DNA from 4 places in the Ruegeria sp. HKCCA4008 genome. Region 2 is predicted to be linked to each of the others. Evidence: riboswitches for the same ligand, from Rfam matches in the RefSeq annotation. Region 2 holds a riboswitch; each other region holds the start of a gene.
The links. A riboswitch is a leader RNA that binds a small molecule or an ion and turns the genes downstream of it on or off. The one in region 2 is predicted to bind cobalamin.
Positions count from the first base shown of each region.

Region 1 (7,489 bases), on a different contig from region 2:
AGCGCCCGTTGCCCAGATCGATCACACTGTCGGCATAGGCGGCCTCACGCTGTGCGTCAGGCACGAAGTTTTCGCGCGGGACGTTCAACATCGCCTCAATTATCGGGAACTTTGTAACATCCGAAGGCCGGATTTGCGTATCAACCATAGTGCGGCGCCGGGCAGCGAAATCTGTCATAGGATCTCTCGAGTCATTCCCAAAGTTACCCGGCTTTTGCCACATCCTGAACTGCCCAGCAACGGCCCTGTTGACGCAACCCCCCTGCGCCTGCGCGTTTACGGTTGCGGGCTTCGGCAAATTTCAATCTCGTCGACAAAATTGCGCGCAATCCTCTGGACGCCCCTTTGGAAAGCTGCTAAAACCCCACGCACACCACGGCAAGTATTTGATTTTGCTTGAAAAGGCGAGTTGGCGGAGTGGTGACGCAGCGGATTGCAAATCCGTGTACACCGGTTCGATTCCGGTACTCGCCTCCAAAACCTCCAATGACTTGCGGTACTTTGTCTTTCTTCGAGGTCCAGTATCCAACCAAAATTTGGATTTTTCGTGTTTCGATCTGGTTCTGTTCCATCCGACTGCGAGCATTCTGGGCATATGCCGGCAGCTTGCGTTCAGGCAACATCCCGCCGTACTTCCTTGGCATCTTCATCTCGAAATGATCAGAGTTGGCGGCCTGAACCATTGGTCCGGCCCTTTTAGATGCATACCATTCTTGTGGGCAGTTTGCGATCTGGGACGGCCAAGCCGGCCCTTTGCGCGGTTCAGGCAGCGGCAGAATGGTTCTGCAAACAAAGCTGTCGGACTGTCTGTCGTCCATGGCTGGAATTGACCTGCCATTACCTATGCTGCTTCGACCTGGTTGGAACGGCATCGCACCCGCACGAAACGTGCAGGCTACTTCATGCAATTTGGCCTATCCTTCTTTCTGACGTGTTCGTCAAAACGGGCCTCCGAAGGCATTGCTCAAACAGCAGCCCTTGAGCAATATTATGTCTCAACATCGTCGAAAAACGAAACTTCATGACAATCCGGGAAGGATGAACTAGGACTCTAACAAAGAAAAAGTTCTGGACGTATTGTGGAACACATTGCCTTTACCTTCGAGATGGGGGTCGTTTGCACCCTGCTGGCTTTCACCGTTTTTCTGTTCGTTTCCGAGATCATAAGGATCGACCTTTCCGCCATATTGGTCCTGGTTCTCATAGGCTTGCTCAGCTACGCGCCCGGGCTGGGAAATCTGGCGGATGTCACCCTTCTGTTCGACGGCTTCGCATCCAATGCCGTCATCTCGATCATTGCGGTCATGATCGTCGGGGCCGGTCTGGACAAGACGGGGATCATGAACAAGGTGGCTGCCGTCATCCTCAAATACGGCGGCAAATCCGAAGGCAGGGTTGTACCAATCATTTCCGGCACCGTTGGCGTCATATCCTCGTTCATGCAGAATGTCGGCGCCGCTGCTCTGTTTCTGCCGGTTGTCAGCCGAATTTCCACACGGTCGGGCATACCGCTGTCGCGCCTGCTCATGCCGATGGGATTCTGCGCCATTTTGGGCGGCACCATGACGATGGTGGGGTCGTCTCCTCTTATCCTGCTGAACGATCTGATCCTGACGGCAAATGACAGTCTGCCGGCCTCTCAGAAAATGGAGCCCTTCGGCCTGTTCTCGGTCACGCCGATCGGTGCGGTTCTGATCCTGACGGGAATTGGTTACTTTCTGCTGTTGGGACGTTGGGTTTTGCCCGAGGCTGAAGGGCCTGACAATACGGGTACCGGACAAGGGACACAGGAATACCTGCAAAGGGTCTATGGCCTCAAAGCCGATGTGTTCGAAGTCGTGGTGCCCGAGGACAGCCCTTTGGTCGGCGAGATTCTGGCCGACATCAACCACGAAAACCACCTGTACATCATTTCCACCTTCTATCGCGGCAAAACCTCGATGGTTCAGGTTTTGACAGCGGAAATTGCAGCGCCGTGTCGGCTGGCCATCGTCGGCCGCCGTTGGGAGGTCGAGAAGTTCGCCGAGAAATACGGGCTGACCGTTCTTCCGGATTTGGACATTTTCGTCGAAGAGTTCGCCCCAACCAATGCAGGCGTGGCCGAGGTGGTCATCACGCCCGACAGCAAGCTGATCGGCAAATGCCCCCGCGAGCTTTTGTTTCGCAAGACCTACGGGATGTCGCTGCTGGCCATTCACCGCGGCGAAGAGACGCTGAGCCATGTCGAGACCGAGGATCACGAATCCACTCAGATCGGGCTCGAAAAGTTTCAGGCGGGCGACATGCTTGTGGCACATACCAGATGGGACAACCTGATGCGGATCAAACGAGATCCGGATTTCGTCGTCGTGACGACGGACTTTCCTCAGGACGAGCTGCGGCCGCAAAAAGTCGGCTGGGCCCTGGCATTCTTCGCCATTTCGCTGTCGTTGATCCTGTTCACGGATGTCCGGCTTTCACTCTGTCTTCTTACCGGCGCGGTGGGCATGATGCTGACCCGTGTGCTCAGCGTGGACGAGGCATACCGCGCGGTCGGATGGAACACCGTATTCCTGCTCGCCTGCCTCATACCTTTGGGACAAGCCGTGCAGAACACTGGCACGGCCGCGTGGATCGCGCAGCAGATCATGATAATTCTGGACGGCTGGCCGCTCTGGTCGCTGCAAACCGGCATCGCCGTTCTGGCGACGGCCTTTTCTTTGGTCATGTCCAACGTGGGGGCCACGGTTCTGCTGGTGCCTCTGGCGGTATCAATTGCGGTGGCGGCGGGTGGAAACCCAGCCGTCTTTGCCCTGACGGTCGCCATATCGACCTCGAACAGCTTCATCATCCCAACCCATCAGGTAAACGCGTTGATCATGGGTCCGGCCGGATACAAGGTGATGGATTTCGTCCGCTCCGGCGGAATAATGACGGCGCTGTTTCTGGTCGTCTCGCTGCTCATGATAAACGTCATCTATTAGCGCAAGAGGATCCGGGGTGTTCGGTGGTCTTTACCCATCATCTGGACAGGTTCAGTCGAGGCACCGGTTGGCCATAGTCTACGCCCCTTGCTGAGATACCGTTCGTCGTCCGGCCCATCTCGGGCTGGGTCCCGGCACACCATGCCGCCCATCGACGCCCACAGGTCGCTTTCCATGCCTCTGCATAATTGTTGCGCGCGACTCGCTTGACAAGCAGGCCAGCGGTGCCGCATGTCCCTTTCGTTGGTGTCGGTGAGAGCCGATGAAAAGGGAATGCGTCAACGGTCTTGCCGCCAAACGCAGCCGCCCCCGCGACCGTGAACGGAGAGGATGCCCAATGCCACTGGCCCGAAAGCCGGGAAGGCGGGACATCCGACAGAGGCCCGCCTCTGGCATCCGCAAGCCGGGAGACCTGCCAACAACCGAAGTTGAAACCGGGCGGGGTGTTCCGGTGTCGGGTCCATGACCACTCGTGGCCCGCATGAAACCCCGTCCCCCGCGAAGAGGATTTGGGGGGATGAGAGACATGACCGAGACCGCACCAGTCGAGTTGCTGGTCTGTACTACCTGCCGTCGCGGCCTGCCTGTCGAAGATGATGCGCAACGCCCGGGCGCTTTGTTGCACAAGGCCCTGGAACAGGCAGACCTGCCCGACGGTGTCACCCTGAAAGCCGTTGAATGCCTGTCAAACTGCGATCAAGGCTGTTCGATCGTGTTGCGCGGGCCGGGCCGCTGGACCTTCGTGTATGAAAACCTGAACGAAACAGATCATGTCGACGTCATCGTCGACGGCGCGACCAAGTATCTGGCCACTGAAGATGGTTTGGTGAAATGGCGCGAACGCCCCGAACATTTTCGCAAGAACTGTGCCTCGCGCATTCCCCCGATTGGAGCCTGACATGTCGAACCTCGAAAAACTCCCCGTCACAGTGATCACCGGCTTTCTGGGCTCGGGCAAGACCACTTTGGTGCGTCACCTGATGCAGAACCCGCAGGGCAAGCGCCTTGCTGTCGTGGTCAACGAGTTCGGCGATGTGGGCGTCGATGGCGACATCCTGAAATCCTGTGCCATTCCTGATTGCCCGGCGGAAAACATCATGGAACTGGCCAATGGCTGCATCTGCTGCACCGTGGCAGATGATTTCATTCCTACCATCGAGGCCCTGATGGCGTTAGAGCCGCGCCCGGATCACATCCTGATCGAAACCAGCGGTCTGGCCCTGCCGAAACCGCTTCTCAAGGCATTCGACTGGCCTGACATCCGCTCGAAGGTCACCGTGGACGGCGTGATCGCCCTGGCCGATGCCGAGGCCGTGGCCGCAGGCCGTTTCGCGCCCAATGTCGAAGCGGTGGACGCCCAGCGCATGGCCGATGACTCGATCGACCACGAAACGCCCCTATCCGAGGTGTTCGAAGATCAGATCTCGTGCGCCGACATCATCCTGCTGACCAAGCCCGACCTCGCCGGCCCCGAAGGCGTGGCCAAGGCGCGCGAGATCATCGCCGCCGAGGCGCCGCGCCCCCTGCCCGTCGTCGAAGTGGCCGAAGGTGCCGTAGACGTGCGCGTTGTGCTGGGTCTGGAAGCCGCCGCCGAGGATGACATGGACGCCCGACCCTCGCATCACGACGGCCATCACGATCACGAGCATGACGATTTCGATAGCATCATCGTCGAGCTACCCGAGCAGACCGATCCGGCCCAACTGGTCGCCAATATCGAACGCCTCGCCAATGAACTGAACATCCTGCGCGTCAAAGGGTATGCCGCCGTTCAGGGCAAGCCGATGCGCCTGCTGGTTCAGGCGGTCGGCGCGCGGGTACGGCACCAGTATGACCGCCCGTGGGAACCCGGTGAAGACCGTCGTTCGCGTCTGGTCGTCATCGCCGAGCATGACGATATCAAAGAGGCGGAAATCCGCGAAATCCTCGTGGGTGTGCGTGAGGCTGCCGAGTAAGACACATGCACGTCGTCTTCCGTGAAAGCCACGGGCTCGAGGAAACCGAGACCCCAACCGATCTGGGCCAGAGCCCGGCGGAACTGGTGGTGCTGTCGTTTTCGGACAGCGATCTGGGGGCTTTCGCGGCGGGCTGGCATCGTGGTGGCGGACCGGAAGGGCGAATGCCGACCCTGCGGCTGGCGAATTTGACGGCGCTGAAACACCCGTTGTCGGTCGATACCTATGTCGAACAGACGCTTCAAGGCGCCAAGGGTATTCTGATCCGGCTGATCGGCGGCGTCCCCTACTGGCCTTATGGGTTGCAGCAGGTTCTGGCGCTGGCGCAGGCCAAGGGCATCGCGCTGGCGGTGCTGCCCGCTGACGGGCGCGAGGACACGCGGCTGGATGACTATTCCACCCTGCCGGTCTCGACCCTGCGGCGTCTGGCGCATCTGTGCGATACCGGCGGCGAGGTCGCGGCACAGGCGGCGCTGGCGCAGATGGCTTTGGCGGCGGGGCTTTATGCCGCTCCGGTGATGGGCGCCAAGACCTTGCCCGAATGTGGCGCGTGGTGTCCGGATCGCGGCGTAGTCCCGGTGGAAACCGCGTTCGAAAGCAAGGCCAAACGAATCCTCGTCACCTTTTACCGCGCTTACCTGACCTCGGCAGACACCGCCCCGATCGCCTCCCTGATCCACAGCCTGCGCGCCCGTGGATACGCGGCGGTGGGCCTGTTTGCCCCGTCTCTCAAGGCGCCCGTGGCCGCCGACTGGTTGCGGGAACAGGTTGTTGCGCTGAACCCATCGGCCATTGTCAACGCCACGTCGTTTTCGGGAAAAGGCGCGTCGGGAACGTCGCCTCTGGACGCGGCAGGCGTGCCGGTGTTTCAGGTCGCTCTCGCCACCTCGCGCCGCAAAGCCTGGGCCGAGGCGGAACGCGGTTTGTCCCCCGCTGATCTTGCCATGCATGTGGTACTGCCCGAGGTGGATGGACGGATCTCGGCGGGAGTCGCGTCTTTCAAGGAACCTGGAAAACGCGATCCGCATCTGGAATACGCGCGCTTTGCACATCGGCCCGAACCGGACCGGATCGAAGCGATCATCGACCGTGTATCGGGCTGGCTTGCACTGAACGACAAACCCAAGGCAGATCAGATTCCTGCGTTGGTCCTGTCCACCTATCCCGGCAAAGACTGGCAGATGGCCCATGCGGTTGGCCTCGACGCGCTGGCCTCGGCCGAGGCGATGCTGTCCGATCTTGACGAAGAAGGCTATGACATCGCGACTGGCGAGCCGATTGCCGACACTCTTCTGGGCGCACGGATTTCGTGGTCGCTCGGGGATTATCAGGATGCGCTTGCGGAATTGCCCGAGACCCTGCGCGCCGATCTGCACACCATTTGGGGCGCGCCCGAAGATGATCCGGCCTGTGCCGATGGGGCCTTCCATTTCACCGCGCTTCGGCGCGGCAAGGCGCTGGTCGCGCTGCAACCCGAACGCGGCACGCCCGAGTTGCGGGATGACGACTATCATGACCTCTCGCGCACCCCGCGCCACGGTTATGTCGCCTTCTATCTGTGGCTGCGCAAAGGGTTGGGTGCGGATGCGCTGATCCATATCGGCGCGCATGGAACGCTGGAATGGTTGCCCGGAAAATCGGTCGCCTTGTCTGCCGATTGTTGGCCCGACGCGCTGATCGGCGATCTGCCGGTGATCTACCCGTTTATCGTGAACGACCCGGGCGAGGCCGCGCAGGCCAAGCGCCGGATCGGAGCCGTCACGCTGGGCCACATCCCGCCCCCGATGAAGGAAAGCGGCACGCCGGATCGGATGGTGCGGCTTGAATCGCTGCTGGATGAGTTTTCCAACGCCGACGGGCTTGACCCCAAACGCCGCGACCGCTTGCAGGAAGATATCCGAGATGAGGCGCAGGCGATAGGGCTGGAAAGCGATCTCGGCCTCGATCAGGCAAACTGCACCGCCGAGGCCATCACCCGCATCGACCGCTTTGTCTGTGACATCAAGGAAAGCCAGTTTGGCGACGGGCTGCACATCTTCGGGCGTGTGCCCGAAGTGACAGGCAGTTTCAATCCGGCCCCTTCGGCCCACGCCGAACGCGACGCGCTGATCAAAGCGCTCGAAGGCAAGCGGATTGATGCCGGGCCTTCGGGGTCCCCCTATCGTGGCCGGTCAGATGTTCTGCCCACCGGGCGGAACCTTTACACCACCGATCCGCGGTCGGTTCCGACCCGTGCGGCCTATGCTCAGGGTGTGAAACTGGCCGAGGAACTGGTGCGGCGCCATCTTCAGGAAGAAGGCGATTACCCGAAGGGGCTGATTGTCGATCTGTGGGGGTCAGCCACCATGCGCACGGCGGGCGAGGAATTCGCCATGGCCCTGCACCTGCTGGGCGTCAAACCCGTGTGGGACAAAGGGTCCGAGAGGGTTTCCGGCATCGAGGTTCTGCCGATCACCGACCTGAGCCGCCCGCGCCTGGACGTGACCTTGCGAGTTTCGGGCCTGTTCCGGGATGTTTTCCCGACGCTGTCCGCCTTGTTTGGCCAAGCGGTTCGCGCATTGGCCGCGCGTG
Region 1 covers NZ_WQDM01000002.1:63,586-71,074, reverse strand. Annotated here, with positions in the region: gene GOW60_RS04635 (protein-L-isoaspartate O-methyltransferase) at 1-178, opposite strand, end outside; tRNA gene GOW60_RS04630 (tRNA-Cys) at 404-477, shown strand; gene GOW60_RS04625 (SLC13 family permease) at 1,107-2,963, shown strand; cobalamin riboswitch at 3,191-3,398, shown strand; gene GOW60_RS04620 (DUF1636 domain-containing protein) at 3,490-3,861, shown strand; gene cobW (cobalamin biosynthesis protein CobW) at 3,863-4,918, shown strand; gene cobN (cobaltochelatase subunit CobN) at 4,924-7,489, shown strand, end outside.
Region 1: another riboswitch for cobalamin. It lies ahead of GOW60_RS04620 (DUF1636 domain-containing protein); the one in region 2 lies ahead of GOW60_RS15735 (aromatic ring-hydroxylating dioxygenase subunit alpha).

Region 2 (7,489 bases):
AATAAGGCGATATGGCGCACAGCGTTTCTTGCACTTTCCTTGCTGATCCCCAATGGGCTGGTCGCGTCACCGGTCACGGAAGAACTGAACGATGCCCAACTGCGCGGAACCGCGACGTTCCGCTATCTGGGTTTGCCAATCTATGACGCCAAACTCTACACGCCCAAAGGTGCGCCGTTCAGTTGGAGCGAAGATATCGCCCTGCAACTGACCTATCGCAAGAACATCAAGAAGAAAGCGCTGGTCAACTCGACACTTGACGAGATGGACCGCATCGGCCGTTCAGCACCCGTTCGCGACCAACTGAACCGGTGTTTCAAAGCCGTGGCAAAAGGGGACAGTTATCTGGCGGTTTCTGATGGTCCCGACAAGGTCAGTTTCTGGCTGAACGGACAAAAGACCTGCACCATGGCGTATCCGGGCATCAAGCGCAGTTTCATGTCCGTGTTCCTGGGAGACAACACGCGGTCCGCGTCTTTCACGCGCAGGCTACAGGGGCGGTGATGCTCTATCCCCGGGTCAGTCTCTATGCGTTGATGCTCGCTGCGGCGGGTATCCCGCTTTATATCCACTTGCCGCGCTTTGCAGCCGTGAACCTGGGTATTGGCCTTGGGGTCATTGGTACGGTGCTGCTGGTGATCCGTTTGGTGGATCTGGTGCAGGATCCGCTGATCGGTTGGGCAATCGACCGATGGCCCGGCGGCCAGCTTGCATTTGCGGCGATGGCGGCTTTGGGGCTGGCGATCGGGTTTCCCCTGCTTTTCAATCTGCCGCAGGGTGCCAGCGTGCCGGAACTGGTCGCGATCCTGATCTTGCTGTTCTCGGCGTACAGCCTGGGAACCATTCTTCTGTATGGTCGCAGCGCAACTCTGGCGAAGCGAACCGATCCGAAAGAGCTGATGACACTGGCCGCCTATCGTGAAGGCGGGCAGTTGACCGGGGTGGTCATCGCAGCCAGCGCTCCGGCCCTGTTGGTTGCTTTCGGGGCACACTCCCAAGGCTACCCCGCATTCGGAGCGTTTCTGGGGCTGCTCTCCGTTCTGACCCTGATACTAACAATCCCGATCTGGCGGCGCAGACCGATCACCGGATCAGGCCTGTCCTTTGCAGGTCTGGGTCAGGCCGGTGGCTTGCGCCTTCTTGCGCTGGCTTTGGTCAACAGCCTCCCGGTTGCCATAACCTCCACCCTGTTTCTGTTTTTTGTGGAAGACCGGCTGCAACTGCCGGGCAAGGCGGGTCCTTTGTTGATCCTGTTCTTCCTGAGCGCAGGCGCGAGCGTCCCGCTCTGGGCAAAGCTCAGCAACAAAATTGGCCCGAAACAGACTCTGATTATCGCCATGCCGCTCTCGATCGCCGGCTTTATCGGCGCCGCCACACTGAGTGCAGGAAACCTTGCGGGTTTTGCAATGATCTGTCTCGCCTCGGGCGCGGCGCTGGGCGCGGATATGGTCGTGTTGCCGGCCATGTTCTCGATCGTCCTTACCCGGGCCGGGCTGAACGCATCAGCCGCGTTTGGCATCTGGTCCTTCGCTGGCAAACTGGGCCTCGCCCTGGCTGCCTTTTTCACTCTGCCGCTGCTGGAACGCAGCGGTTTCACCCCCGGTCAAACCAATTCCGCACAGGCGCTGGAAACACTCAATCTTGCCTACGCGGTGCTGCCCTGCATCCTGAAAGTCGGAGCGTTCGGGATGGTGTTGACCCTGCCCACCGAGGTCACAAGCAAATGAATGCTCTCACCATCATCCTTCTGGTCCTTCTGACCGCTGTCTTCATCCGTGCAAGGCTGCTGAGCTTTCGCGCGCAATCGCCGTCCGATTACAGTGGCACCGGGCCAGATTTTTCCCTGAAAAAACACCTGAACGGAGAGATCTTGTCCGAGGGCCTGATCTATGGCCCCAACGGCAAAATGTCGAACAGCTTTGTCGCGCGCATGTCCGGCGAATGGCAAGGCAACTCGGGCACGCTGACCGAATACTTCACCTATTCCAACGGAAAACAGATGACTCGCAAATGGTACCTGACGCTGGGAACCGGAGACACATTCACGGCAATGGCGGATGATATCGTGGGCGAAGGTCGGGGCATCATCTCGGGGTCCACGGTCAAACTGACCTATCGCATCATTCTGCCAGATGACGCTGGTGGACATACGCTGGATGTCACCGATTGGATGTATCTGACGGAAACCGGCGTCATCATGAACCGGTCCGAGATGCGCAAGTTTGGCGTCAAGGTCGCGGAACTGATCGCCACAATGCGTCCAAGCCCCAGATCGAAACCGATGCATCCAAGTGGGTCAAACGGGTATGACGCGACGTCGGAAGGGAAGCCGTTGCAATGATCACCTTTCGCTCTTTCATAGCCTGCGTCGCAATCGCAAGCCTTGCACTTCTGGCGGCCTGCTCCGGCAAACCGAAGGTACCCAAAACGTTTCTGTCGGACCGGCAGTTGAACCTGGAAGAGTTTTTCGACGGCAAAACAGTGGCCTACGGTCAGTTTCAGGATGTTCTGGGAAACATCCCCCGCAGATTCACGGTTGATATCGATGGGACATGGGACGGCGAAACCCTGACCCTGATCGAAGACTTCGTGTACGACGATGGCGCGACGGAACAACGCATCTGGACATTGACCAAAACCGGAGAGGATACGTGGACCGGTACGGCGCCTGGCGTGCTGGGTACCGCCAGCGGAATTGAACGCGGGGATACGTTCAACTGGAAATACAAGATCGACCTGCCGATCAAGGACGGGACCATGCGTGTCAAATTCGACGACTGGATGTGGCTGCTGGATGACGACCGTCTGCTGAACCGTGCGTATGTCTCACGCTATGGCGTCCGTCTGGGTGAAGTCATCCTGTTCTTCGAGAAAAAATAGGGCCGCCAGGCCCGGTTGCATCACAAAAGTCAGTAGAAAATAAACTCGTCCACCAATGCTGTCGTCGATCCCTTGACCTCACCGGCCGTGTTCGCCCTTGGCCCGTCCGAGGCCGCGCCCTCGGCGCGTTCGCCGCCCTCGACCTTCAAGCGCGCGCGTTCTATCTGCCCCCAGAGGAAAAACAGGCCATCCCGTTTTCCCATGAGGCGCGAAGGAACTGTTGTCCGCAAAACACCTGTTTTCGGTTTTGGCATCTGCTCTCTTACTGCCTCCGGTGTTTTCCACCATTTTCGGAAAACGTAATGGTTTTTCCCGAAAAAGACAATTTTTTATGGACAAAATGAGGTTTTCTACCGGCCGTTGACAGGGTGGACTGGCAACTCTCGCATGACGGATATTCGCCTTCTTCACCTGCCCCATTGAAAGCCAGCACTATCCCAAACGGATCAACTTCACCCAAAAGGGCTTGCGGCAAAACTACTTCACTTGGCCCGACACTCTCTTTTCCAGCCATGCTCAGGCGACGTGCAGCGTTTCGTTTCTGATCCGAGCAGCCGGGCCTTCGCCGTCGCGGTTGGGGGACAATTTGGCGGCGCCGATGTCAGACGTGGCCGCATCCATCGCAAGGCCATCGGCCACCGCAAAACGCCATGCTGGCGGGCCTGCCACGCCCCTTTGCCAAGGACTGTGGTCCCGGCACCGTCCACTCTGCCGGAATATTTCTATGTCTGTTTTGAAACCGGAAATGTCGCAAGCATTTCAGCGCCCAAGCGGGTAAAAAGTAGGCTGCCATCGTGAGGTGCCGCTGTTTGATTCTCAGACAGCGGAGAATTGGGAAGCCGGTGGAATTCCGGCACTGCCCCCGCAACGGTAAGAAAGGTCAGGTTCGACAATCAACCACTGGGACGAGGATCCCGGGAAGGTGTCGCAACCGGGTGCAAGCCCCTTTCAAGTCCGGAAACCAGCCTTGCAGATATGTCAAACCGCGGGTGGCGGTGGGGGCACGGGTTTCGGACGTGGTCCTCGCGCGCCTCCGGACGGTTCCTCCCTGTCATCTGCCCAAGCAATGCCGCGGGGCGCGGCAGGAGAGCCAGAAGTGAACAATGTCCAAAACCTGTTGGCGCGTCGAATCCCGGGCTATGCTCTGGAACGGGCCTTTTACACCGACCCCGAGATATTTCAGACCGACCTGGAAACCATCCACTATCGCGAATGGCTCTTTGCCATTCCGGCCTGTGAACTGGTGAAAGCCGGCGACTATGTAACGTACAACGTGGGTGCCTATCGCGTGATCATCGTGCGCGGCGCCGACAACCAGATCCGGGCGTTTCACAACACCTGCCGCCATCGCGGCTCGATCATATGCAAGGCGGCAAAAGGCAACGCGCCGAAGCTGGTTTGCCCGTATCACCAATGGACCTACGAGCTTGACGGCTCTTTGCTGTGGGCCCGCGACATGGGGCCGGAGTTTGATCCCAGACAGCATGGTTTGAAGACGGTTCATTGCCGCGAGCTTGCCGGGCTGGTTTACATCTGTCTGGCGGATGTCGCCCCGGATTTTGACACGTTCGCCAATATCGCGCGCCCGTATCTTGAGCCGCATGATCTTGCGAATGCCAAGGTCGCCTTCGAAAGCACGATCATCGAGAACGGCAACTGGAAGCTGGTCTGGGAAAACAATCGCGAGTGCTATCACTGCGGCGGCAACCACCCTGCGCTGTGCCGGACCTTCCCTGATGATCCGGGCGTGACGGGGATCGAAGGCGGTGAAACCCCTGCCTATATGCAAGCCCATTTCGACAGGTGCCAGGCTGCCGGCATGCCGTCGCAGTTCTATCTGCACGAGGACGGCCAATATCGTCTGGCGCGGATGCCGCTGAAAGAAGGGGCCGAGAGCTATACGATGGACGGGAAATCCGCCGTGCGCCGCTGGTTGGGCCGGTCGCCCTTTGCGGATGCGGGATCGCTTTTGAAATTCCACTATCCGACCACGTGGAACCACTTTCTTGCCGATCACTCGATTGTTTTCCGCGTCACGCCGATCAGCCCGACAGAGACCGAGGTCACGACCAAATGGCTGGTCAACAAGGATGCCGTTGAAGGCGTTGACTATGACGTGAAACGTCTGACCGAAGTCTGGGTCGCCACGAATGACGAAGACCGTCAGGTGGTCGAGGACAACCAGCAGGGCATCAACAGCCCGGCCTATGTGCCCGGCCCGTATTCAGCCATTCAGGAATCCGGCGTGCTGCAATTCGTGGATTGGTATTGCAACACAGTGTCGGCCCGCCTGTCCCCTGACTCCATGGCGGCGGAGTAAGTCTGATGAAAGACCTGAACACGCTTTCATCAGCCGTCTGGCAGGATGGAGAGATGCTGGAATGTGTCTCGGTCGTGCCCGAGATGCCGAACACTGCCAGCTTTTCGTTCCGTGCCCCCTCGGGGGCGCAGTTCGCCTATCACCCCGGTCAGTTCCTGACGCTCGAGATTCCGGCGCCCGGCCAGCCCGGAGGCGTTGTGCATCGCACCTACACGATCTCATCGTCGCCGTCGCGGCCGCGGTCGATCACCATCACCGCCAAAGCGCAACCCGACAGTATCGGCACGCGCTGGATGCTGGACAATCTTCAACCCGGCATGCGGATCAAGGCCATTGGGCCTGCGGGCCTGTTCACCAACGCATTGAGCGATGCGCGCAAGTTCCTGTTTATCTCGGCTGGCTCGGGCATCACGCCGATGATGTCGATGACCACCTGCATGTGGGACGAAAGCCGCGATCTGGACGTTGTCTTCATCAACTGCGCCAAAAGGCCATCCGAGATCATCTTCCGCCAGCGCTTGGAACAGATGGCCAGCCGCACGGATGGTTTGGACCTGAAGTTCGTGGTGGAAGAGCCGGACCGCTACCGCCCATGGACGGGATATCAGGGTCAGTTCAACCAATTGATGCTGGGCCTGATGGCGCCGGATTACCTTGAGCGCGAAGTCTATTGCTGCGGTCCTGAGCCCTTCATGCAAGCGGTGCGCGACGCGCTGGCCGGTCTTGGTTTTGATATGAACAACTACCATCAGGAAAGCTTCGGCGCGCCGGTGGAAACCGAGGCGGATCAGCCCGAGTTGGATGACGTTGTTCTGGACGACGACAGCAGCGCCGAGATCCTGTTCGCGACCTCGGGCGTGACGGCCAAGGTTGCCGAGACCGACACGGTGCTTGCCGCCGCCCGCTCGGTTGGCCTGAACATTCCGTCAGGCTGTACCTTCGGCGTGTGCGGTACCTGCAAGGTCAAGAAAACTGCCGGAGAGGTCCATATGGTCCACAACGGAGGGATCTCGGAAGACGACATCGACGCGGGGTACATTCTGGCCTGCTGCTCGAACCCGATCGGCAAGGTCGAAGTCGAGGTTTAGGTGCTTCGCATCCCGATCAAAGCCGCAGCGTGGCTGACACCCGCTGCGGTTTTCGGCGCGGTTTTTCTGCCCGTTGCAGAACGCGGGCCAGATCGGGTCGCCGGATGTCCGGCGCTTTCGGGGCTTTCCCGCCATCTCACAGACGCGGCGCAAGCATCTGCCTTTGTCCTCGCCGGCCATCACGCTGTCATCGAAAACGCAAGAAGAGAGAGCCCCACAATGCCCGTGGCTGTTCCCTGCGGCCGATCCTGAGCACCCTTACAAGAGTTTGAAGAAGTTCTGGCGGTCAGTCAAAAAGACAGCACATCTGGAAAACCAACGAAAACATGATCACAGGCACGCGCCTCGCAGACGACCCCTTGCGGCAATCAGCTCAAGCTGACGACTTCATCGTCCGCAGACCGGTTGATCAATCATGGCAGTGGATAATGTGTTCGTCGGTGCGGTGTCGAAGCTTGGGCCCGGAGCCAATACGCTAAGCTTGTCCGAGAGTAGGTGTAAGCGATTGGATGAGCGTCATCAGGCCAGAGAACCCATTCACTCAGACGCACCAAAGCGGCGTTGATTCAGTTGATCTATCAGAAAACGGGTACTTTGCGTTTTGTCCAACTGTTGCTTGGCCATAGCAAGACGGACAGTACAGTGCGTTACCCGGAATGGACGCGAACAGCAGCCGAGACTTACACTTTATTGGTCAGAGGCTGCCCCTGATGTTCCTCGAATTGTAAGGGTTGCAGAATACTCGAAATGGCGAACTGGCATTTCAGGTGTTCGCATGCGGTCCAGAAGGATCTCGGCCAATCGCGTACCCAATTTTTTTGGGTTGATCGCCATTGTTGTGAGGCCAGGTGTCGAGACAGCGGCATCTTCGATATCGTCGAAGCCTACTACTGAAAAGTCACGCCCGGGTTTCAAATTGGATTGGATCAAGCCAAAGCATGCCCCAAGTGCAACAACATCGCCATTGCAAACAACGCCTGTTACCTCAGGGTGTCGCTGACGAAGTGCGGTGATTGCTTCAACACCAGAGCGTTTGGTTTCTTCGCATGGCCAGATAACCGGATGCACGCCGCCCAATTTCTCCAAGGCACTCAGATAACCGGCGATGCGCTCTTCGCGCACAGACGTTTGTTCGGTTCCGCCTAAGTAGGCGATGTGCCTGTGCCCTAAATCAATCAAGTGTTGTGTGGCCTGCACGAGG
Region 2 covers NZ_WQDM01000007.1:150,668-158,156, forward strand. Annotated here, with positions in the region: gene GOW60_RS15695 (NAD(P)/FAD-dependent oxidoreductase) at 1-5, shown strand, start outside; gene GOW60_RS15700 (hypothetical protein) at 1-504, shown strand, start outside; gene GOW60_RS15705 (MFS transporter) at 504-1,727, shown strand; gene GOW60_RS15710 (DUF3833 domain-containing protein) at 1,724-2,341, shown strand; gene GOW60_RS15715 (DUF3833 family protein) at 2,338-2,880, shown strand; gene GOW60_RS15720 (hypothetical protein) at 2,910-3,134, opposite strand; gene GOW60_RS15725 (hypothetical protein) at 3,143-3,394, opposite strand; gene GOW60_RS15730 (hypothetical protein) at 3,397-3,549, opposite strand; cobalamin riboswitch at 3,661-3,865, shown strand; gene GOW60_RS15735 (aromatic ring-hydroxylating dioxygenase subunit alpha) at 3,947-5,200, shown strand; gene GOW60_RS15740 (hybrid-cluster NAD(P)-dependent oxidoreductase) at 5,206-6,288, shown strand; partial or broken gene GOW60_RS21180 (hypothetical protein) at 6,808-6,999, shown strand; gene GOW60_RS15745 (LacI family DNA-binding transcriptional regulator) at 6,976-7,489, opposite strand, start outside.

Region 3 (7,489 bases), on a different contig from region 2:
TTGGCCGCGTCGCCCAGCGTGGCTTTGGCCCATTGTCCAATCAGCAGCCCGGCCAGGAAATTGTCCGTGGCAAAGGTCGCGTCAGCCGAGTCAATGGGTTCCAGCGGCGTATCCAGAGCGATAACCAGAACACCTGCATCCCGCGCCTGCTTCACCGCCGGTACGATGGATGAAGTGTCCGAGGCCGTCAGCAGAATGCCCTTGGCGCCGTCCAGAATGCAGGTCTCAATGGCTTGCACCTGCGTTTCATGGTCACCGTCAACTTTGCCCGCAAAGGCTTTGAGAGTCATTCCCAGCTCTTCCGCCTTCGCTGTCGCACCTTCCTTCATTTTGACAAAGAACGGGTTGGTGTCCGTCTTGGTAATCAGACAAACGGTTTCGCCTTCCGCCATTGCACTGCCAGCCATGGCAGTAACCCCGAGCGCAGCAGCACCCGCAAGTCTTGCAAGTTTCATCGATTATCCTCCCAGTTTTTCCTGTGCCGAACGGGCACCAGGGCGATCAGGCAAAAACCCTGATCCCATAAGAAACAATCACAAGATTCGAAATTCGAGTCAATAAATAAATCACTCTTATTTATTATTGACAGAGCGTGCGGGCTTTCTCATTCTTCAGCAGGAAAGGGGTGGTCGTGCCTGAAAATTCATCTCGGAAAAATTCGATTGGCCTGCACGCGTCAGAGGTGCGCGGAACCAACCAAAGCGGGATGCGGGCCCGGAACGAACGGCTGGTGTTGTCGCTTGTCCGGCGTCATCAGGCCCTTGCGAAGTCCGAGATCGCGCGCATGACCGGACTGTCGGCACAAACCGTTTCCGTCATCATGCGGCTGTTGGAGAAGGATGGTTTGCTGTTGCGCGGTGAGCCGGTCCGCGGGAAGGTCGGGCAACCTTCCGTTCCCATGCGCCTCAACCCGGATGGTGCGTTTTTCTTTGGGCTCAAGGTCGGGCGCCGCAGTACCGAGCTGGTTTTGACTGACTTTGTCGGAAATGTGCGGCAGCGCGAGCGGCGAACCTATGACTATCCAACGCCAAAAGCCACATTGGAGTTTTCCACTGAGAGTCTGGGCAAAATGATATCATCCATGCCGCCTGAGGCCAAAGGCAGGATTGCGGGACTTGGGATTGCCATGCCGTTCTACCTATGGGACTGGGCCCAGACCCTTCAGGTTCCTCAGGAAGAAATGGACCCGTGGCGCGTATCAGACCTGAAGGCTGACCTGGCGCGGCGCCTCGATATTCCGGTATTCCTGCAAAATGACGCCACTGCGGCTTGTGGGGCGGAATTGGTATTCGGTCCAGCCGATGGGCCCAGGGATTTCCTGTACTTCTATATCGGGTTTTTCATTGGCGGCGGTGTGGTCCTCAATGGCGCAATCTTTTCGGGGCGTGGAAACGCGGGCGCAATCGGCCCCTTGCCTGTGCCAGATGATGCCGGTGGTGTCAGACCCCTTATCGACGTGGCCAGCCTGTACGTGCTCGAGCGTGCAATCACCACGGCAGGTGTCACGTCGCATTCCATTTGGGAAACGACCCAGCGTTGGGATGTGCCAAAAGTTCAACTGGAATACTGGTTGAAACAGACGGCGAGCGGGATTGCCTATGCGATTGTCTCATCCTGTAGCCTGATAGATTTCGAATGCGTAAAGGTTGACGGCTGGATGCCGCAGGACATCAAGGCGCGTTTGGTTGAAATGGTCGAAGACAAACTGTCTGAGCTTAACCTGACCGGTCTCGAGCGCCCTGCCGTGCTGGCAGGGGCCGTGGGCCCGGAAGCACGCTCACTGGGCGCGGCAAGCCTGCCGTTGTCGGAAAGGTATCTTTCAGAAGCTTAGATGTGAAATCACCCTGTTGCCTTGGATATTTCACAAACTGGTTCACTCTCGCAAACTGCCGAACTCATTATTTTCGATGGCCGTAACACATTTTCGTTGACGGAAGGCTGAGTTGTCTGGCAAGCCGCTCGGCATGTCCGGTTCCGGGGCTTGCTCTGGAATCAATAGGGAATGCGGTGCGGGCTCTGGCCCAAATCCGCAACTGCACCCGCAACTGTAAGCGGCGAGCAGGGCTGAAACGCCACTGGGGTTTGCCCGGGAAGGCCGGTCCAACGCTTTGACCCGCAAGTCAGGATACCTGCCGGACATGTGCCCTCATAAGGGGCACTCCTAATCGGCGGCGGGATGTGCGTCGGACCAGGATGCCTGAAAGGGTGATTTGGCGTTGAATATCCCGTGGTCAAAACGAATTTCGCGCCGGGATTGGCGCGACGGGACAAGGACGACTGTTCATGAAAACGCTGCTCAGCGCAGCCGCTGCCGCGGTGGCTCTTCCTGCCATCGCAAATGCGCATTTCCTTTTGGAATACACCACCGACACCATGATCGAGAAACCGGGCGATGTGCCGGTCAAACTGATTTTCTGGCATCCGTTCGAGAATGGCCATGTCATGGATCTTGAAAAGCCGCAGGAATTCTATGTGATCCACAACGGTGAAAAGACCGATTTGCTGGACACGCTGGAACCTATCCGGTTCACCGGCGGGGAAAACGAGGGTGCGGCGTTCAAGGGCAGTGTCCCGGTCAAACGTTCGGGCGACTATGTGCTGGTGACGGTTCCTCAGCCTTATTATGAGGAATCCGAAGACATCTATATCCAACAGCTCACCAAAGCCTTCCTGAACCGTAACGAATTGCCGACCGACTGGATGAATCCCGTGGGTCTGCCGACCGAGATTATCCCGCTGAACAAGCCGACCAACATCATCGCGGGTTCGACTTTCACGGGCCGTGTGCTGGCTGACGGTCAGCCGGTTGCGGGCGCCGAGATCGAGATCGAGTACATGGCCGCGGAACCCGACATGGAAAGCTCGGCCGCTTCTGCACCGAAAGCGTCTCCTATGCCGGGTGGTGCGGTGGTCGCAATATCTGACGACAACGGGTATTTTTCGTTCGGCGTTCCAAAAGCCGGTTACTGGGGTTTCGCTGCCCTTGGTTCCGGTCCGGCAACCGAACATGAGGGCAAAGAACTCAGCCAGGATGCGGTCATCTGGATTCGTGCCTGGGATCTGGAGTAACCCCAAATGCACATCGTCGACGGAGCCCTTTCCAACCCGGTTGTAATTGGCGGCGCCATAGCCGCCGCGGGCGGGATCGCCATGGGTCTTAGGTCTCTGGATCTTGATCGCATCCCCACTGCGGGCGTGCTGTCAGCCAGTTTCTTCGTGGCATCGTTGATCCACGTACCCATTGGTCCGTCGTCGGTTCATCTGATCCTAAACGGCATGGCCGGGCTGCTGCTTGGTTGGGCCGCATTCCCGGCTTTGTTCGTCGGGCTTTTGCTACAGGCGGTTTTTTTCGGCTTTGGCGGGTTGACGGTGTTGGGGATCAACACCGTCAATATCGCCTTTCCCGCTGTGGTGGCCGGAATGTTGTTCGGTCGTCTGATCGCGCGTGGAACGCCTTTGCAAGGTGCGATTTGGGGGGGCGTCGGCGGCGCATTTGCGATTGCGGCGACAACCGGCATGGTCGCGTTTTCCCTCGCGCTGTCGGGGGATGAATTTCTGCCTGCCGCCAAGCTTGTTTTCTTCGCCCATATTCCTGTCATGGCCATCGAGGCGATTTTGACCGGGTTCGCCGTGTTGCTGGCACGCAAGGTCAAGCCCGAGCTGTTTTTCAGAGGAGCAGCCACATGAAGCATCTGGTTGTCATACTGGCCATGTGCTGTGCACCTGTGCCTGTCCTGGCGCACAAGGTCATAGCCGGCGTTTTCGAGTCGGGAGACGTCATCGAGGGCGAAATCGGCTTTTCCAACGGCGACATGGCAAGCGGCACCGAGGTCATTGTCACCGGCCCGGATGGGGCTGAGCTGGGTCGATCGGTCACTGATGCGGACGGTTTCTTTGTCTACACGCCGACCTCGGCCGTGGCGCACACCTTCTTTGCCGACCTTGGCGCCGGGCATGTGGCCGAAGTCACGATGTCTGCCGAAGATGTCGCGCGGATCATGGGCGTTGCCGTGGCGGAAAACGGAGACTCGTCTTCGGCTGCTCTGGCGCAGGCCAGCGGTTCGGCGGCGTCTCTCAGCGCCGAAGAACAGCAGGTTATCGCCAAAGCCGTACGTGACGAATTGCGCCCGCTCAGGCGCGAGATTGCGGCTTATCGCGAACAGAACGACCTGCAAACCATCCTTGGCGGGATCGGGTACATCGTTGGTCTGTTCGGTCTGGGCTTTTACATGGCGGCCCGCCGCAAGCTGGCGTCCTGATGGCACACGTTCTGGGGCACAAGGAAAAAACGCTGTCCGAAGCCGGTGACGGGCCAGAAGGTCTGATCAGCCTGCTGGATCCCCGGATGCGGATCGTCATGGCAGTTGTTTTTGCAGTCGTGACCGTGGCGCTGTCATCCCTCGGCGCGCTTTGCGCGGCGCTGACAGTGTCGCTTTCGCTTCTGATAGTTTCACGTCTGCCGCGGCGAAAGACATTGAAGCGAATGGCCATGATGGATGGGTTCATCCTGTTCATGCTTGTCCTGTTGCCCTTTTCCATGCCCGGGGATCCGATGTTCACGCTTTGGGGATTCTCCGCTAGCTGGCAGGGATTTTGGAAAGCGGTCGAGATTGCCTTGACCGCCAATGCCGTGATCCTGTCCCTGTTGGTTTTGGTCGGGACGATGGAGCCGGTCACACTGGGCCACGCCCTGCATCGTCTGCGGTGCCCCGAAAAGCTGGTTTACCTGCTGATGTTCACGATCCGGTATATCGAGGTCTTGCGCGAAGAATACCTGCGGCTGCGCGCCGCCATGAAGGTGCGTGGTTTTCGGCCAGCCACAAACTGGCATACCTATCGCAGCTTTGGCTACCTTGTGGGTATGATGCTTGTGCGCGCTATCGAAAGATCGGAACGCATCCTGGCCGCTATGAAGTGCCGGGGGTTTTCCGGGCGTATGCCGTTGCTTCAGGAATTTGCCCTGACCCGCGCGGACATTGTGTTTGCGGCTGGCTTCAGCGGCCTCTGCCTGGGTCTGATCATTCTGGAATTCGCATGACACTGATCGCGCTTGAAGACATCTGTTTTTCCTACCCCGGCCAGCCACCCGTTCTGGACGGGGCAAGCCTGAGCCTGAGCGCGGGGCAGCGCCTGTCCCTGACAGGTCCGAACGGAGCGGGGAAATCGACGCTCCTGCGGATTTTGCTTGGGTTGCAGCGCCCGTGTTCGGGCACCGTCACCGTTCTTGGTCAGCAACGCGTGGAAGAGGCTGATTTCCATGAGGTCCGCCGCCGGGTGGGGCTTGTATTTCAGGATGCGGACGATCAGCTGTTCTGCCCGACCGTCGCCGAAGACGTTGCTTTTGGTCCGCTCAATCTGGGCAAGACCCGTGACGAAGCACTTGCCATCGTCGACAAAGTTCTGGGCGATCTGGACCTGATGCACTTGAAGAACCGCATTACCCATAAATTGTCGGGCGGAGAAAAACGGCTGGTGACCCTGGCGACGGTTCTGGCGATGGAGCCCGAAGTGCTGTTGCTGGACGAACCGACGAATGCGTTGGATACGAAAAACGAAGCGCGCCTGCTGGAAATCCTGCGCGCGCTACCACAGGCGATTTTGCTTGTCAGTCATTCGCCGGCGTTCCGCTTGGAACTGGCGCCCGATGAACTGGATCTTCGCGACGGAAAGCTTGTGCCGGTCTGACCTGTTCTCGTGGCAACCAGAAATGGTGGTTTCAGAAAGGCTATCACACCTCCTGAGCCACGCCATGAAACGGAAAGCGAACCTTGTATGGCGTCAGCTTGGTTATGTGCGCCTGCAGCTCATCAGCCCATATTTGACCGCCCATGCCCGAAAGGACCCGCGTCTGCGCCTGTCATGTTTCACAGGTAGCCGGGATTGCGCACCGCCTTTGCGGTTGAATTCGAACACGTCGATTATCCGCTCGGCACAGCCACAGGCTTCGCCCATGCCGACTTTGGCGAAATAGAATTTCTCGAAACGCTCGGGGTTTTGCATGGCTGACCTCCTGAATGCATTGAACCCCATGAAGGGCGCATTGCCAAATCACTTTCCTGCGTTTCAGGCAGCCGCGCTATGGCGCGGCGAATTCGCTTCCTGTCCAGACATTGTCCAGTTGATTGAAGACCGGTGAGGTAATGAGCATTTCAGCGGAATATAGCAGTTGCAGCTCATCCGCAAACCGCGTGACGCCCGGCACAAGCCCGGTGATGTTGCGCCATTCCGCCCAGGTTCCCGGATTTGACAGACTGGTCGGATTGCCGGGATCGGCGGGCTGGTGCCACCCGGCGGCGTTCAGCAGTGGTGTGAGCGCAAAGCGCGCATCATTGCCGTCGACCTCGGTACAGGCAGAGGTATCGCATTCCCAACTTGTCCAGTTCGCCGCCGCGATGGTTCCGGCGATCGGAGCGGCGGCGTCGATGACCCGAACCATGACCTCGAACCCGCCACCAGCCGTCGGACGGCTGAGCGACAATGGGTCTGTCGCCACGGCGTGCAAAGCCGCTGTTGGCGCCAGGCTGAGTGTACGACCGATCAGAGCCAGCTGCGCAGAGCCGTCTGTTGCGGGTGCAGACCCCGCAGCAGGCAGTATCCTGGCCGGTGTCAAAATCGGAACCGCGCCACCGCGGATCGTGATTTCCTGCACCGCATTGTCAAAGGCCGGAACAAAATCGCTGCGGATCGTATAGGTCAACGGGAAGCTGGGTTGTTGTGGCCCCGCAGGTCGGGCACTGTCACGTGTGACAAAGGACAACGGTGGAAGGGCACCGGGTTGTGGCAGCGAAATCTGCGGCCCTGCTATGCCCAGAGCGGCCGCGATCATGCGCGCGCGCTGTTCGGCCTCTCCATACTCGCTGAGCAGATTAATGTAACCGCCGATCTCGGTGATATTGCGCGGGGCAGGGATGCGGGATGGGGCAATGTCGCCCGCGATGGCCAGCCTGTGGGCTATAACCTCTCGGGCGCGCTGTATCGCCGGAGAATTGGTGGTTTCAAGAATATTGATGATGGCCTCGGCAAGGCTTTCATCGATGCCCGGTTCGGGGGTTGCATTTGTGCTGGTGTCACTCATCGTCGTCCTCCGCAGGGGCGCTCAGGCCATTGAGGAAATCCAGTACGGATTGGCTGCCGGCCTTGGTTGCGCTGCCGTCATCTGCATCTGTATTGGCTTTGGTAAAGGCCCCGAAAAGCTTGGCCAGAAGCAAAGTGTTGGAAGGATTGGCCAGAGCCGCAGCACCACCGGGGAAATCCTTGAACAGGTTTTGAACGAAACCGGCCCGGTTGCCATCCGGTTGCCCGCCAATCAGCGCAGAAACTCCCGAAGCGTTCTTGGCGATATCCTCAAACCCCTTGAGCTTTGCGGCATTGTCGGCATCTGTCTTTTTCTTCTCGGCGGCCTGCTTTTTGGCTTCTTCCTCTTTGCGGGCCGCGGCGATCTCTTGCCCCTTGCCCGCAAGCTCAGTGGCCTTGCCGACAAGCTCTTTGG
Region 3 covers NZ_WQDM01000016.1:9,656-17,144, reverse strand. Annotated here, with positions in the region: gene GOW60_RS20480 (sugar ABC transporter substrate-binding protein) at 1-455, opposite strand, end outside; gene GOW60_RS20475 (ROK family transcriptional regulator) at 707-1,831, shown strand; cobalamin riboswitch at 1,953-2,152, shown strand; gene GOW60_RS20470 (DUF4198 domain-containing protein) at 2,284-3,069, shown strand; gene cbiM (cobalt transporter CbiM) at 3,076-3,687, shown strand; gene GOW60_RS20460 (cobalt ABC transporter permease) at 3,684-4,259, shown strand; gene cbiQ (cobalt ECF transporter T component CbiQ) at 4,259-5,038, shown strand; gene GOW60_RS20450 (energy-coupling factor ABC transporter ATP-binding protein) at 5,035-5,685, shown strand; gene GOW60_RS20445 (hypothetical protein) at 5,788-6,000, opposite strand; gene GOW60_RS20440 (hypothetical protein) at 6,077-7,075, opposite strand; gene GOW60_RS20435 (hypothetical protein) at 7,068-7,489, opposite strand, start outside.
Region 3: another riboswitch for cobalamin. It lies ahead of GOW60_RS20470 (DUF4198 domain-containing protein); the one in region 2 lies ahead of GOW60_RS15735 (aromatic ring-hydroxylating dioxygenase subunit alpha).

Region 4 (7,489 bases), on a different contig from region 2:
GAGGACAGACCGAACAGAAACGGATCTGCCAGGTCGTTTCGCGTCGTTGTTTGCAAAACTACACCAACGACGCCCAGTCCCGCACCAATCACGGCGGCAAACAGGGCGCGGGGCAGGCGAAGGTCGAAGACGATCCGGTGCAAGGGCGACATGTCTCCTTCCACCAGACCGGTTCCGAGGCCGATGGCCGAAAAAACTTCGCGCACGGGGATTGGGGTGGTCCCGTAGACGATCGACAACAGCAAAAGGGCGGTCAGAACAACCGCCCCCAGCACTATCAAACGGCCCAATTGGACCATATCAGTTGGTCTCCGGGTGCATCGCCTTCGCCATCTTCTCGATCGCCTCGATATTTGCCGGGCCGGGCGTCAGTTCCTCGTAACGCAGGCCGATCCAGCGCTCGTTCTTTACCGCGTCCGTTTGTGACATCACCGGGTGATCCTTGAGGAACTGAAAGGTGTCCTCTGCGCCGTTGCCGGACTGATAGTCGAGCAGCACCAGGAATTCCGGGTTGGCCGCTGCCACGGCCTCCCACGACGTGCGGCCCCAGCTGGTATCCAGATCATGCGTGACGTTCTCGCCACCTGCGGCAGCGATCATGGCATCGGGAATGGCGAACTTGCCGGCGGTGAACGGAGCATCGGCCGGTCCGTCCAACAGGAATACGCGGGGCTTTGCCAGATCGGCTGTTTTTGCTTGAATGGCGGACAATTTGTCTTTCCAGCTGGCAACCAGCGCCTCGGCCTTGTCTTCGACATGCATGACCTTGCCCAGACGCAGAACGTCATCGAACAACAGGTTCATGCTGGCCTCGGGGCGATCCTTGTCCAGATGCACGCAGCTCTCGGTCAGGATCATGGTCTTGATACCAAAGGGTTCCAGCGTGTCGGGCGTGACGTCACCGCCGGGTTTCATGCCATAGTACCAACCGGCAAAAAACAGATCGGGTTCGACGGCCACAAGGTTTTCAATCGTCGGGTATTTGGGGGCAAGCTCTGGGATGTCGCCGCGCTGAGCATCAAAATCAGGGCTGGTTTCATACCAGCCCGTAATTCCGGTAAGACCCACGATCTTGTCCTGAAGGCCGAGCGCAAAGGCCATATCCGCCATGTTCATGTCATGCACGACCAGACGTTCCGGCGCCGAGTCAAAAACCAGCGGTTCACCGCAATTATCCACGGTGACGGCTTCCGCTGCCGCGCCACCTGCCAAGCCAGCGAAAACAACCACCGGCCAGAGTTTCTGCATCATACTTAAGCTCCTGTTATTGTGACAATTTCCGTTTTCGGATATCTAGTGCGGGGATCATGCGGCCTTCGTGCTGAAAGCACAGGTAATCCACGCCGAATGTCTCGCGTACCCGGTCTGGGGTCAGAACTTCGCCAACAGGCCCGAACCCCGTCAGACGCGTGGCCTTCATCAACGCCACATGGGTGGCGAATTCCGGGATCATGACCAGATCATGGACGATCATGACGACCGTTACCCCCAGATCAGCGACCAGAGACAGCATGTGCCCCTTGGCATCGGGGTCCAGATGGTTGGTTGGCTCGTCCAGAAACAGCAAGGACGGGTTCTGGGCCAACGCGCGCGCGATATGTGCGCGCTGACGTTCTCCGCCGGACAGTTGACCCATCGTTTTGTTGGCAAAATGCGACAGCTCGGTCGTCTTCAGAACCCGTTCCAGATCAGCCTTGTGCTGAGCCATCGAACGTTCGCCCTGAATCGGGATTTGCCCCAGCCCAACATAGTCTTGCAGGCGCATCCGCCCGTCAGGCATTTCTTGCTGCCCGACCACAGCAATGGAGCGGGCACGTTGGCGGGCGGACAGGGTCCGAAGGCTTTGGCCTTCTATCCAAACATCACCCAAGACAACCCGTTCGATCCCGCACAGCAGTTTCAGCAGAGTGGTCTTGCCGGCGCCGTTCGGCCCGGCGATTGCCAGAATTGATCCTTCTTCCAGACGAAAGGACACATCCTGCAACAGGACATCGCCATTGAGCGCATAGTACTCCAAATTCTCGGCAACCAGAAAGCTCATGAAGCGCCACCGGACGGCAATGCGGGTATTCGCGACAAGGTCTTAGCGAAAAGGGCAGGGGGGCGGTCCGAGGCGCTGGTCCAGCCATCGTCACTGTCGCCGAACTGGGTCGCGAATTCGACCAGGGCGGACAGGTCGTGTGATGTCGTGATATCGCCAAACAGGTACTGCGCTTTGCCCGGGGCCTGAAATCCGACGGTCATGGCCCGTTCACAACCTGCCATGCAGGCCACCATTCGGGTTTCAAAACCGTCAGGCAACCGGGCATCCAGCACGTCTTGCGCAGCCTCGGCAGACATCGCCCCCTGACATGTTGAACAGATCAGAACGTAGTGATCAGAATAGCAGGTCATAGCCATCTCCGTCGTTTGCCAGACGCAGACAGAGGGCACATACCCAGATATTACGCAAACGCGCCATCAAGCCTCCTTCCGAGACGCCCCGCCTCGGGTTGGTTTATAGTGCGATGGCAGGTCTCCTGACTTGCGGGTCGTTGCTCGGCCGACCTTCCCAACCCATGCGAGTCAGTGGTGAAGTGGCGTCGCTCACCGCTTACAGTTGCGGGGGCAGTCACGGACTTGGCACATTCCAGCGCCGCACCGTGTTCCCATTTTCATCCCTTACGGAACCATCCCGCTCAGCTAGTCCGGCAATGCCAGACTTGTCAAGCGGCAGACAAAGGCGTTGGTAGATGGAATTGCGACAGCCGCGCCAGCTGTCCTGCCGCGCCAGCTCGGACCGAACGGTGTCAATAGTCTGATACAAGAAGAAAATCCGGCTCGAAATCTTTCTCGACCTTTGAAAACCGCGGGATTGGCTCTTCAAACCCATTGTCGGTACGGTCGTTATTCACGGTCGATCCCTCGCCAATAAGGCAATCGCCGCAAAGCGTGCCAGATGTCGGGCATCAGAGTTACGCTTTATCCGGGCTTCAGCCGCACGTACTCTTGGGGTTGCAAGGTTTCAGGGCAGGCATCGCTGGGGACCGTCACCGGGTTGTCGCGGTCGACGCCACCGTTTGGATCCGACGCATGAATTTCCAGAACGAGATCGCCGCCGCCCCGGTTGATGATGCCTTCTGCCTTGATAATATGCCGGTGCATCGGAGAAAGCTGATTGTCTTTCAAGATCAACAGTTTTCTGCACAGAGCATCCCACGCCCGGATTCCAGATCCTTCGTCTAACCATTGTGTAGAGTGAACGGGAATAGGCAATGTTCGTCGAAACGGCCTTGTGCGTAATTGGTAATGTTCCATCCCAGCCTGCGGCTGAGGACAGTTTCGACCAAAGAGATGCGCATTTTCTCGGACGATCAATCCGCAAAGAGCGGCTATGCGGCGCCGAAAGATTGAATGAACGTCTGGGCCTAGGGCTTGAGACGGTTGATTTAGGATCCTTGCAGTATGCCTTAACGCAGATCAAAGTTCGTGCGCCCAAGGGGGTTCTGCCCCGGCTCGGGAAACGGTCACGGCCGCCACGTCAGCGCCCAGTTCCATGGCTGCTTGCAGGCTTTCAACCGTCAATCCGCGCAGACCTGACTTGGTAAGATGCCCTGCGCGGCTGAGCTCGGTCAGAACGCCGGCATTAAACGTGTCACCTGCGCCGATCGTATCGACCACTTCAACGGGTTTCACAGGAACCGAGACTTCGGAACCATCCGCCAGGTAACCGTGCGCCCCGTCACTGCCACGCGTGACGATGACAACGGAAGGACCCGCCTGCAACAGCACAGACGCTTTTGCGGATTCGGCTTCAGCGCCCGGAATGATCCAGTCCAGGTCCTCGTCTGAAACCTTGACGATATCCGCACGCGAGATCATGCGGTTCAAACGCGTCCGAAATCGGGTTTGATCCTTGATGAAATCCGGGCGGATATTCGGGTCCAGCATCACTGCCCGGTCGGAACCGTGGCGGTCCAGAAGGGCGGCATAGGCATCTGCGCAAGGTTCACACGCAAGGCTGATTCCACCGAGATACAGGGCAGAGACAGCAGGAAGCTGATCGGGCATGTCTTCGGGCAGCAACATCCGGCCCGCAGTGTTTTCATCAACAAAGCTGTAAGTCGCGTGTCCATCCGAGAGCTGCACAAAGGCAAGCGTGGTAGGACGCTCCGAGATGATCACATGTGTCGTGTCCACATGGCTCGCTTTCAGCGCATCAATCAATTGCTGGCCGAACATGTCCGATGACAAACCTGTCAGCATCCCTACCGGAACACCCAGACGTCCCATCGCGACGGCTGTGTTCAGAACTGCACCACCAGTATGTGGCACAAAACCAATTGCGCCCGATGCGGTCGGTTCTGAAATCATATCTATCAGCGCTTCACCACAGCACAGGATCATGTCTTGGTCCTTTTAGGTAAGAAACTTCGGTTAGTCTGGTTGCTGTCTCAACGCATTCTTGCAGAAGTTGTTTGCGCCGATGATCCCGAACTCTGCCTGTTCTGACACGTATAGGTTCAGGGAGCGGCGCAAATCGCTGAAGCGGCCGCCGCCGTTGAACGCATCCTTGAAGCTGTCACTGAATAGCCAGCGGTTTTTCTCGGCAACGCCGCCGACGAGGAAAACGCCCCCTTCCGGCATCAAAGTGACCGCCAGATCACCCATCAAAGCACCCAGATGGGTGGTAAAGATCTGCGCCGCTTTTTCGGCGACCAGATCGGTGCCGTTGCGGGCATCCTTCAGAATGTCCTTTGCAGAGCGCGCCTGAGTTCGCGCTTGACCGGAGGCCAATTCAACCGCCTGATACAGGATCGGCAGGCCGGTTCCGCTTAGGAACATTTCCGCTTCCAGCGCCAGGCTGTCCCCAAAGAAACAGCCCGGTGCGATGCGACGTGCCGCCTCAAAGATATCAACTTCGTCGCGATGTCGCGGGTACAGGCCCACGTGCCCGCCTTCGCCGGAAACCGTGTGATACCTGCCTTCGGAATACAGCAACGCACCAACGCCAAGCCCGGTTCCGGGCCCTACAACCAGCCGTGTGCCTGCGGGCGGCGTTGCCTGACCCTGCAAGACCGCCACATCCGACCGGGTCACCTCGGCCACTGACCACGCCGCAGCGGTGAAATCATTTATGACAAAAGTGCGCTCTGCTCCTGTTGCTTTCGCCAGCTCGGTTTCCGAAAGATCCAGGTTCGCGTTGGTCAACTGAATCGTTCCGTCCCTGACCGGCCCGGCTCCGGCTGCTACGACGGCTTGCGGGTTGGTTCCGATCTCGTCCCTGAGGTCATGGAACGCCTCCAGCAGATCTTCCAATGTCCCTGTCGGGTGTTTCCGAAGATCTGCCAATTCTCCGTTCGTGACAACGCCCAGACGTGTGTTCGTACCGCCAATATCCGCGACCAGGTTCCAATGCTCATGCACGGCACCGAATGGTTGCGCTAACGGCTGAGAGACGCTCTGACCTCCGGACAGGGCGGATTTCAGCGCCATGAAAGACGCTTTGGGCGTTCTCGCAAGTGTTTCGAAATCCACGTCCACCAGTCCAAACCTCTTCTCGTACCCGAAGGCCCATTCATAATTGTCCAGCAGCGACCAGACAAAATAGCCATTCACCGGAACACCTTGTGCCAAAGCGTCCAGCACGGCCGCAAGGTGCTTGTCGAGATAATCGATACGATCATCGTCCTGCACGCGCTCCTCACTCGCCATACCGTTTTCGGTGATATAGATTGGCAACGCGCCCGTATAGTCTTTCCTTGTTCTGACAAGAAAGCGGGTAAGGGCAGAGGGATCGATTTCCCATCCCATCTGCGTTTTGGGTAACGGTCCGGGAACCTCTTGCAGGCTGGGCCAGGCAGTGTCCGCCGGGGCAATCAATTTTCGGGTATAGTAGTTCAACCCGCACCAATCGACCTGTGTGCCGATGGTTTCAAAGTCGTTCTGCCAGCCCTTGGGCAAGTGCGGCTCCAACCCCTCCAGGGCTGTTTGGGGATATTCCTTGTTGAAAACGCCGCCAAGGAAGAACCGGTTGTAGATCGCATCGTAGCGATCTGCCGCAAACCGCGATTCCGCGCTGTCATCCGCGGGCTCGGACCATTCGAGGTTGAACACGGCACCCAGATTGCTCATCCCAAGACTGCGCATGGTCTGAATGGCCCGCCCGTGGGCCAACAAAACGTGATGCATCGCCCGGGCCGCGGCGCGGATATCGCGCAGACCGGGCGCATGGTGGCCTTCAAAATGGCTCAGCCAACTGACACACCAGGGTTCGTTGATCGGAGCGGCACTGAACATCCGGTCGCCGATCCGACCCATGATGACCTGCGTATAATCCGCGAACCAATCCGCGATATCGCGATTGCACCATCCGCCCTGATCCGCAAGCGCTGACGGTAGTTCCCAATGATAAAGCGTCACGCAGGGGCGGATACCGCGTTCCAGCAGGGCGTCCGCCAATCGGTCATAATAGTCCAGCCCGGCCCGATTGACCTGACCACGCCCGTCCGGCAGTACGCGTGCCCAGCTGGTCGAAAAACGATAACAGTCAAACCCGGCCTCGCGCACCAGATCGAAATCCTGCGCGAACCGGTTCAGGTGATCGCAGGCGACGTCTCCGTTTTCCCCGCGTACGACGTTGCCTGGCGACGCCGCAAAGGTATCCCAATGAGTTCGCCCCGCCCCGCCCTGTGCGTGGCCTTCAATCTGGTACGCAGAAGTGGCAACACCAAAGAGAAAATCTTTGGGAAAATCAGCGCGTGCGTGTTTCATGGTTGCACCCTGTTGGTCGCAGGGCCGGTTGACCTGCCAACGACCAGTTCGGCCTCCAGCAGCCTGGTTTTGACGGGATCATTCGGGGATTTGATGCGCTGGATCAACATGTCAGCCGCCATTTCACCCGCCTGACGGACGGATGAGCGTGTTGCCGTGAAAATCGGAACATCCTGCCCGTTCTTCAAATAGGACAGGTCGTCGTCATGGGCGATCACTGACACATCCGTACCCATCTCAAACCCGTTTTCGGACAGCGCACGCCGTACGCCGATGGCAGAGATCATCGATGAACACAAAATAGCGGTCGGAGGGGACTCCAGGCGCAACATGTTCTGCGTTTCGTGATGGCCGTAAACCTCTGTCATTTCAGCGCTGCGCATCAGATTTGCATCGGGCGCAAGCCCGGCCTGACCAAGCGCCTCAAGATATCCGTCGCGGCGGCGTTGGGCAAAATCCATATCTTCCAGACCGTTGATCAGAGCGATACGGCGATGGCCAAGGTCAATCAGAAAGCGTGTGGCGCGCATGAACGAACTTTTGTTGTTGACGTCGATCCAGTCATACTGAGCGTCGACGCCGGTCGAGCGTCCGTGCACGATGAATGGGACGCCCATGCGGGTCAGGACTTCGATCCGTGGTTCGTTCACTTTGGGGCCTTGCAGCACGACTCCGTCCACCGCGCCGCGCTGAAAAAGACTCCGATACGCTTCTTCAATCGAAGTGTCGTCGGCAT
Region 4 covers NZ_WQDM01000010.1:67,009-74,497, forward strand. Annotated here, with positions in the region: gene GOW60_RS18385 (iron ABC transporter permease) at 1-299, opposite strand, end outside; gene GOW60_RS18390 (ABC transporter substrate-binding protein) at 301-1,251, opposite strand; gene GOW60_RS18395 (ABC transporter ATP-binding protein) at 1,265-2,041, opposite strand; gene GOW60_RS18400 (DUF1636 domain-containing protein) at 2,038-2,394, opposite strand; cobalamin riboswitch at 2,492-2,689, opposite strand; partial or broken gene GOW60_RS21465 (D-lyxose/D-mannose family sugar isomerase) at 2,790-2,915, opposite strand; gene GOW60_RS21470 (D-lyxose/D-mannose family sugar isomerase) at 2,962-3,168, opposite strand; gene GOW60_RS21475 (D-lyxose/D-mannose family sugar isomerase) at 3,222-3,341, opposite strand; gene GOW60_RS18410 (carbohydrate kinase) at 3,460-4,386, opposite strand; gene GOW60_RS21220 (ROK family protein) at 4,417-5,475, opposite strand; partial or broken gene GOW60_RS21225 (GH1 family beta-glucosidase) at 5,449-6,753, opposite strand; gene GOW60_RS18420 (LacI family DNA-binding transcriptional regulator) at 6,750-7,489, opposite strand, start outside.
Region 4: another riboswitch for cobalamin. It lies ahead of GOW60_RS18400 (DUF1636 domain-containing protein); the one in region 2 lies ahead of GOW60_RS15735 (aromatic ring-hydroxylating dioxygenase subunit alpha).